Linked DNA regions of Thermosynechococcus vestitus BP-1. The main gene of each other region encodes a partner of the protein of the gene in region 2 in a complex. Links are inferred from orthologs where the notes say so. Each region holds a gene or a part of one and is shown on either strand. Other genes may lie near its edges.

Region 1 (4,945 bases), 1.6 Mb from region 2 along the record:
GCTATGGATCGGCGTTGGTCATGCCCAAGGCGAAAAATGCGTCCGCTGCTGGAATTATTCTGAAAGTGTGGGTCAATCGGCGCTGCATCCCCAGTTGTGCGATCGCTGTCAAGCGGCTCTGCAAGGAGAGTTTTAGATCAATTCTTGGGAAACTATCCTAGAGATTGATGATCGCTACTGAACTGACCCATTCGCTCCTTTGCCGCAGATTGACAACGCCACTACTGATCTAAAATTACTGCTAGTTATTTGCAATGATCCCTATGGTGGAATCAACAACCCTTGGGAGGGAATCTTTCCCATGGAAGTGCTGATGGGCTTGCTGAGGGTAACCATCAGCTCGATGAAAGTCGGAGTCGCATTTTAGCGTTGTTGGAATAGCTTGAGATTGGCAATTCTTTTATCCTGTTCAACAGGCGGAGTTTTCATTCTTTGACACGGCGGTTAGGGGGGTGGACTGAGGCGGGCCACTAATGTTTCAGGGTGTAAGGCTGAAAGGACGATTATCTCACCATCCAACACCAGTACGGCACGAGTGCGTCGTCCGTGGGTGGCATCAATGAGATGATGGTGCTCCCGGGCTTCAAGAATCAGGCGTTTGATCGGGGCAGAGTCGGGGCTCACGATCGCCAGCAGGCGCTGCGGTGAGATGTAATTGCCAAAACCAATGTTTAGCATTCTACCCGATGGTAGTCTTGAAGTGCCCGTACCCCTAGAGTGGAGGTTTGCAGGGTTTTAATGGCGGCAGCGGTCGCCTTCGCACCGGCGATCGTTGTCACAATTGGAATTTTGTAGGCAAGGGCAGTGCGACGAATCAATTGGGCATCGGTACGGGCTTCCTGACCGGAGGGTGTATTCAGAATTAAGTGAATTTGCCCATTTTTAATGGCATCAAGAACATGGGGACGCCCTTCATGGAGCTTGAGGATGAGTTCTATATTGCTCAGCCCTGCCTCAAGCAAGGCATTGCGGGTTCCTTCGGTGGCAATCATCCGAAAGCCAAGAGACTGCAACTCCTGCACCACGGGCACAATCGCCGCCTTGTCGCGATCGCTCATCGACACAAAAACGGTTCCCTTCAAAGGTAACCTTTGATTGGCCGCCAGTTGGGACTTGGCATAGGCAGCCCCAAAGGTCATATCAATCCCCATTGCCTCACCTGTGGAACGCATCTCTGGCCCAAGCACCGTATCGGTACCGGCAAATTTTTCGAAGGGGAGGACAGCTTCCTTGACGGCGACATGGTTGGGAATCTTCTCATTGAGGAAATTGAGTTCCGCGAGGGTTTTCCCTGACATCAGCCGAGCAGCAACTTTAGCAAGGGGAATGCCGATCGCCTTCGAGACAAAGGGCACCGTACGGGATGCACGCGGGTTGGCCTCCAAAATATAGACCTGATCTCCTTGTACTGCCAGTTGTAGGTTCATCAGCCCCACCACTTTGAGGGCCTGAGCAAGGGCAATACTCCAGGTGCGAATGGTCTGCAAAACGGCGGGAGACAGAGATTGGGTGGGCAAGCTACAGGCAGAATCCCCGGAGTGAATCCCGGCTTGCTCGATGTGTTCCATGATCCCACCAATCACAACGGTGCCCGTGGCATCAGCAATGGCATCCACATCCACTTCAATTGCGTTTTCCAGATACTTATCAATGAGGATGGGTCGCCCTGGCTCCACCTGCACGGCTGCATTCATATAGCGTTCCAGTTCCCCATTGGAATAGACAATTTCCATTGCCCGACCACCGAGCACATAACTGGGGCGCACCACCACTGGATAGCCAATCCGCTCGGCAATGCTCAGGGCTTCAGCATAACTGCGAGCAGTGCCGTTGGGGGGTTGGGGGATGTTGAGCTCCCGCAAAATTTTCTCGAAACGTTCGCGGTCTTCAGCAATATCAATGGAGTCAGGTGAGGTGCCCCAGATTTGGGTTCCGAGGCGATCGCCCTGCTGTTGAAGGTACCGTTGCAAGGGTAACGCCAGTTTGAGGGGGGTTTGACCACCAAACTGAATAATGATGCCGACGGGGCGCTCCACTTCAATAATGTTGAGGACATCTTCCTTGGTCAGGGGTTCAAAGTAGAGGCGATCGCTGGTGTCGTAGTCAGTAGAAACCGTTTCAGGGTTGGAGTTGACCATGATGGTTTCATAGTCATCGGCCCGCAGCGCGTAGGCAGCATGGCAGCAGCAGTAATCAAATTCAATCCCTTGGCCAATGCGGTTCGGCCCTGAGCCAAGAATCATCACCCGAGGCTTGCGGGGGGGCAGCACTTCCGATTCGGGAGGCAGCAATTCAACATCGCCGCTATCGGGGTTAATTTGCTCCAGGGGTCGCTCGTAGGTGGAGTAGTAGTAGGGGGTATATGCCTCAAACTCGGCAGCACAGGTATCCACGGTTTTATAGACGGGAACCACACCAAGGGATTGGCGATAGGCTCGCACCTGATCGTCGGTGGTTTTGGTGGCGTAGGCAATTTGGGCATCACTAAAGCCCTGTTGCTTGATCCGCCAGAGATCATCGGCAGTGAGTTGTTCCAGTTTGCTGCGCTTAAGAAATTTCTCTGTTTCTAGGAGTCCCTGCATCTGCCGCAAAAACCAGGGATCAATGGCTGTTAGTTCGTAGATCTCCTCAACGGTCATCCCCAAGAGGAAGGCGTGGCGAATGGCAAAGATACGCTCTGGATTTGGCGTGCGCAGTTTCCCCCGCAGTTGCTCAAGGCTAGGGAGTTTTTCGGGGCGATCGCACCCCCAGCCGGCTCGCCCAGTTTCCAGCGATCGCAGGGCTTTTTGCAGGGACTCTTGGAAGGTGCGGCCAATGGCCATGGCTTCACCCACAGACTTCATTTGGGTAGTGAGGACGGGCGGGGAGCCGGGAAACTTTTCAAAGGCAAAGCGGGGAATTTTGGTAACCACATAGTCAATCGTGGGTTCAAAGCTGGCGGGGGTTTTTTGGGTAATGTCATTGGGGATTTCCGGCAGCGTATAGCCCACAGCCAATTTAGCTGCGATTTTGGCAATGGGAAAGCCCGTCGCCTTTGAGGCCAGTGCCGAAGACCGGGAGACGCGGGGATTCATTTCAATGACGATCACTTCGCCGGTTTCCGGATTCACAGCAAACTGGATGTTTGATCCACCGGTTTCAACGCCAATTTCACGAATAATCTTAATGGCAGCATCCCGCAGCCGCTGGTATTCTTTATCCGTCAGGGTTTGCGCCGGAGCAACGGTGATGGAGTCACCGGTATGGATGCCCATGGGGTCAATGTTTTCAATGGAGCAGATAATGACCACGTTATCGGCCATGTCCCGCATGACTTCTAGCTCGTATTCTTTCCAGCCAATGAGGGACTGCTCAATGAGAATTTGGGAGACGGGGCTTGCCTCAAGACCGGCAGTCGCGATCGCCTCAAATTCCTCTTGGTTGTAGGCAATGCCGCCACCGGTGCCCCCTAGGGTAAAGGCCGGTCGAATAATCAGGGGATAAACCCCAATCTCTTGGGCGATCGCCCGCGCCTCTTCCAGGGTATTCGCCAAGCCCGACGGACACACCGCCACACCAATGCGCTGCATGGCTTCCTTAAAGAGCTTGCGATCCTCAGCCATCTCAATAGCGGGCAATTTGGCACCAATCAACTCCACCCCATAGCGATCAAGGACACCGGATTTGGCCAGGGCGACCGCTAAGTTCAGCGCCGTTTGTCCGCCCATTGTCGGCAGTAGGGCATCGGGGCGTTCGGCGGCAATGACCTTTTCCACCATCTCCGGAGTGAGGGGCTCAATGTAGGTGCGATCGGCGATCTCAGGATCCGTCATGATGGTGGCGGGATTCGAGTTAATGAGGATCACCTCGTACCCTTCCTCGCGCAATGCCTTACAGGCCTGGGTACCCGAATAGTCAAATTCACAGGCTTGACCAATGACAATGGGACCCGAACCGATAATCAAAATTCTCGAAATATCAGTACGACGCGGCATAGGAACAATGCAGCCAACGGCTTTGAATGACGCTTTCCCTATCCTACACTCCCGCTTGCGATCGCGCCTGTTTTATACCTCGCCTCAAGCCCCAAGGATTCCTCCTAGGGGATGGGGGTAGCGGATCCGGATCGCACCGCTGCAACGGTTTCCGCTTGGTAAACCACACCCGTTGACTCCACCAAAGCCGCAATGCACAGCTTCACGTTGCGGTTATGCTGCACAAAAACGCGAAATCCACCCTTTTCGGTGCCACTATCAATTGCACCCGGCAAGTTATTGGTGCAGGTGGGGCTGCTGTTGGCAATGCCATCAATCAGCGCATTGGGGGTAGAGTCACCTACTTTTTGGCGATAGAGAATCCTTGGGCCTCGCCACACCACACTACTCGTTTTGGGACGGGTGTAATAGGCAACACGGGTTGTCGTGGCCAACTGGCCGTTTTCCTGCTCCTCGAGGTTATCCGCTGGTTTCTCGACAAACATCACCAACTGGTAGCCACCACTGGGAATCTTCCAATCTGGGGGAGCGGTTGTTGAAATGCGAATGGCGGAGCGGATGTCATCGGAGATAAAGTCGAGGGCGCGGCTCAGGTTCATGCGGGTAATTGCCTGCTGTTCAACACGGCGATTGTTTTGCAAAATGGCCACCATTGCCCAACCACTCATGGCCACCACAATACCGCCAACGGCAGCCGCCACCAGTAACTCCGTCAGTGTAAAGCCGCGATCGCCGCTGCGCCAACCTTGCATCTTTCTGCTCCTTAATTGCGGGCTTGACAGTTATCGGCAGTTGCGCCTGTGGTATCCGTCTCCAGGTAGTTGCCCGTGCGCAGGAGGCCTAGTCCTAGGGAAACCACCAAACAGCGTTGCAGCGTCGGATAATTGGTGGAAGCAATCACAATGGTACCGGTACTACTGGTGCGCCCCTGAAAGCCAAACCGCACTGAGGCAGTTCCCGCATTGCGACGC
Region 2 (4,055 bases):
GTTCTTGTGGGTTTAGGGGCGTTGGCAAAAGTCTATTGGCCCGCCAAAACCGCTGAAGCCCCCCCGCCGCCGGTGACACCGGCACCAACTCCTGTGGCAACGCCGACCCCAACGCCACAACCGACGACCTTAGCCATCACTTTAACACCAGAGATGGCGCGCGATCGCCTCCACACTTGGCAGCAAATTAAAGCCCAAGCCCTTGGGCGACCATTTGAGGTGGACAAACTAACAACGATTTTGGCGGAGCCAGAACTCAGCCGCTGGCGATCGCGGGCACAGGGCTTAAAGTCCGAGGGCAGCTATTGGGTTTATACCCTAAAGAACTTAGAAGTGAAGGAAGTCCGCCTCCAAAGGAGCGATCGTGTGGAGGTGTTGGCAGAAGTCAACGAGGATGCCCGTTTCTATGAACAGGGAACCCTGCGCACTGATATTTCCTATAGCGATCCCTACCGGGTCATTTATACCTTTATCCGTCGCGGCAATCAATGGTTGATTCAAGGCATGCAGGTGGTTAGTTAAGGGGCATTTCCACCTGGCGACCAAGCTTGAGATTTAAGAGGGACAAAGACAGGATAAACAGGAATAAAATCAGCCCCATCGTACAGGCGTAGTTCACCTCTAAGCGCTGAAAGGCATTCTCGTAGATGTAATAAACAATGGTTTTGGAGCTATTGAGGGGACCCCCCTGGGTCATGACATAGACTTCTTCAAAGACCTTGGTGGCAGAAATTGCTGAGATAATACTCACCAACAGAATATAGGGGCGCATCAGTGGCAGCGTAATATCCCAATGCTGTTGCCAGCCGTCACTGCCATCGATCGCCGCCGCTTCGTACAGTTCACCGCTAATCCCCTGAAGTCCCGCTAGATAGATCACCATGTAGTAGCCCAAGCCTTTCCAGACGGTAACAGCCATGACACTAAAGAGAGCGAGGCGCGGACTCGTCAGCCAAGGAATGGGGGTATCCCGCAGATGCAGACCCTGTACCAGTTGATTTAAGAGGCCATTGGGGGCATAGAGCCAGCGCCAGGCAATCCCCGCCACCACCATTGAGATAATTACGGGGCTGTAGTAGGCCGCACGAAACCAGTGGATGCCCCGCAGGGGTTGATTGACGAGAATTGCCAGCAGTAGGGGAGCGATCGCCAGAATTGGCACCACCACCACTAGATAGAGAAAAGTATTGCCCAAGGTTTTCCAGAAGACGCCATCGCGCCACAACTGCGCAAAATTGGCCCCTCCTACCCACACGGGGGGGCTCAGGAGATCGGTTTCATAGCGGGTGAAACTGAGGAAAAAAGCCTGTAGGGCTGGCCAAAAGACCGTCAGTGTGAGCAACCCCAAGGCAGGGGCAAGAAAGAGATAGGGGGTGAGCGATCGCCCTTTCATTGGCGGCGGGGATGTTGTTGACGATAGGCACGCATTTGCGCTACAAACTCGCCAAAGAGATAATCGGCATCATGGGGGCCAGGGCTGGCCTCCGGGTGGTACTGCACCGAGAAAATTGGCAATGTTTGGTGCTTCAAACCCGCAACGGTTTTGTCATTGAGGTTAAAGTGAGTAATCTCTACGGGAGTTTGGGCAAGGGATTCTGCGGTGATAGCAAAGCCGTGGTTTTGGCTGGTAATTTCCACTTCCTGTGTCAGGCCAGCGGGCTGGTTCAACCCCCGGTGACCAAACTTCAGCTTGAAGGTTTCTGCTCCCAAGGAGAGTCCCAACAACTGATGCCCTAAACAAATGCCAAACATGGGCCGCTGCGCCCCTAGTAATTTGCGCGTGGTTTCAATGCCTTCCTGAACTGCCGCCGGGTCGCCCGGGCCATTGGAAAGGAAAATGCCATCGGGGTCATAGCTGAGAATCGTTTCCGCTGGCGTATCCGCCGGCACAACAATCACACGGCAGCCATAGCTGGCCAAGCGACGGAGAATGTTGCGCTTCACGCCAAAATCAATGGCCACAACCGTCAAGGGTGGCTCTTCGGTAGCGGTTTGCGGACGAAATTCCCAGGCGGCGGGCGTTGGCTCTGTCCATTCATAGGGGGTGCGGGTGGTCACCACTTTCGCTAGGTTTTGTCCCTGCATACTGGGGGCGGCAAGGACTTTTTGCAGCAGTTCAACGGGGTCAAGGATTTCTGTGGAAATGCCGCCATTCATGGCACCGACGGTGCGAATTTTGCGGGTGAGGGCGCGGGTGTCAATCCCATAAATCGCAGGAATTCGATGGGCTTTGAGGTAATCAGGTAACGATTGTTGCGATCGCCAGTTACTGGGAATATCACAGATATTGCGAGCAACAGCACCGCGCACTTGGGGGCGATCGGATTCATCGTCTTCGGGGGTGGTTCCCGTATTGCCCAACTCAGGGTAGGTGAATGTCACAATTTGACCATAATAACTAGGGTCGGTAAGCACCTCTTGATAACCCGTCATGCCGGTATTAAAGACCACCTCCCCAATGGCTGTCCCCGGTGCCCCAAAGGAAAAACCGCGAAAGACTGAACCATCGGCGAGAACCAGCAAGGCGGGTGTCGGCATTTCAATCGCTCCAAGTGTTTTGGCAATACTCCCACTAGTCTATTGTGTATGATAGAGCCACAAGTAGATTGCGTTGGTTACGTGGCAATCACTTCACAGTTTTAGTAGCATGCTCTCTCTCCTCACTCTAGGGAGTAGGGACCTCTGGTGCCTAGAGATTAAGCTTTGGAGCTTCCCCAATAGATAGCTATAGGGCAGTAAAAATTACAAGCAATGGACCTAAGGCCCTAAGGACCCGAAGCAAGGAGCCGATGAACGCACAACGAGAGACCCGGCAAAAAGTGGTAACTCTGAAAAATCTCCTTGTCATCAGATGCCGTTGGCACAAATTCCAGTGCTCATACCCCAAGCTTGCATCCACTGGTATTTTCAGGCAGACTGGCCCTCACTGAAGGCATCCTCTGCCCTGATATCGTGTGGACTTTGTTGCTTTTTGGCACAATAAGCGATTGACGATTCTAGGGGGCGACATGGGCCACTACGCCGCAAAGATTGATCAGCGGTAGCATGCACAGAAGCCAACTACATCCAAGCGACTTAAGGAGGATAGAAAGCTGCGAGGGCTGGGAAGTATTGCGAGTCAGTACCTGGAAATGGCGTACGACAACCCGGACAGCTCTGCCATACTATCAAACTTGCCAAAATATTTTCTTCTTGAAAAAGAAAAGCTTATTGTGACCGCAGCCGTAGGTTTTGTTACCTGCGGCAACTCACCTGCTCTGTCAAATAGTCTGCCGCTGTGGCCACTAGGGGAATAATCCGTGCATAGGGCATCCGCGTCGGCCCTAGAATGCCAATACTGCCTACGGGAGAGTCCCCATAGCAGTAGCAGGAATAGACCAAGGTACAGCATTGCATCGGTGCTAGGGTATTTTCACTGCCAATGCGGATTTGCACTTGGGAGGGGGCTTGGCTATCGGTAGTGATCAAGGGAGCTAGTTGATCCTGTTGGTCTTCGAGAAGATGCAGCAGCATTTGTACCTGCTCCACTTGGGAAAATTCTGGCTGCTGGAGGAGATCCGCAAGGCCACTGATGACAAAGGCGGTGCCCTGGTGGCTGTAGCGATCCCTCAACTGCCGCAGTAGGGCCTGAAGCTGCTGGCTGTAGGTTTGAAACTCCAAATCCAGTTTTTGCCAGTCAATGGCACTGAGTTCCACCAGCGATCGCCCCTGCAACTGATGATTGAGAAAGTTGGTCAGTACCTGTAGGGTACGCTCCCGTAGCTCAGGGTCTTCTTCCCCCTGCTCCAATTGAATGAGCGCTGATTGGGTTTCGTAGGTATCGAGAACCAGAATGACCATCACCTGCTGCGAATCCAAAGCGACCAGTTGAATCACCCGAATTTGTCGCTCCAAAGCATTAGGCAGCGTAATGAGCGTAATGTAGCCACTGAGATCCGAAAGTAACTGCGCTGCTTGCCGCAAGATCACCTCAAGACGTTGTTGTCTCCAAATAAATCGCTCACTCAAGAGACTCTCAGCTTTGCGAGCTATATCGGGAATAGGCTGGATCAGTT

The links.
Region 1: the proteins of carA (region 2) and carB are in contact, whole or in part, in a solved structure (PDB 1KEE), measured with the Escherichia coli proteins. The link is inferred for Thermosynechococcus vestitus BP-1 from one-to-one orthologs.

The regions. Positions count from the first base shown.
Region 1 is NC_004113.1:2,424,684-2,429,628, forward strand. The notes cover bases 472-4,306. They hold carB (carbamoyl-phosphate synthase large subunit), read right to left. Parts: upstream 3,975-4,306; coding sequence 672-3,974; downstream 472-671. Other genes in these bases: TLL_RS11845 (DUF370 domain-containing protein), read right to left, coding at 472-678; TLL_RS11855 (PulJ/GspJ family protein), read right to left, coding at 4,079-4,306. Also shown: ileS (isoleucine--tRNA ligase), read left to right, coding at 1-136; more of TLL_RS11845, read right to left, coding at 445-471; more of TLL_RS11855, read right to left, coding at 4,307-4,726; TLL_RS11860 (GspH/FimT family pseudopilin), read right to left, coding at 4,738-4,945. UniProt on the Escherichia coli protein: Large subunit of the glutamine-dependent carbamoyl phosphate synthetase (CPSase).
Region 2 is NC_004113.1:783,910-787,964, forward strand. What follows is about bases 465-3,409. They hold carA (glutamine-hydrolyzing carbamoyl-phosphate synthase small subunit), read right to left. Parts: upstream 2,539-3,409; coding sequence 1,390-2,538; downstream 465-1,389. Other genes in these bases: TLL_RS03850 (IMS domain-containing protein), read left to right, coding at 465-522; TLL_RS03855 (carbohydrate ABC transporter permease), read right to left, coding at 515-1,393; hrcA (heat-inducible transcriptional repressor HrcA), read right to left, coding at 3,235-3,409. Outside these bases: more of TLL_RS03850, read left to right, coding at 1-464; more of hrcA, read right to left, coding at 3,410-4,055. UniProt on the Escherichia coli protein: Small subunit of the glutamine-dependent carbamoyl phosphate synthetase (CPSase).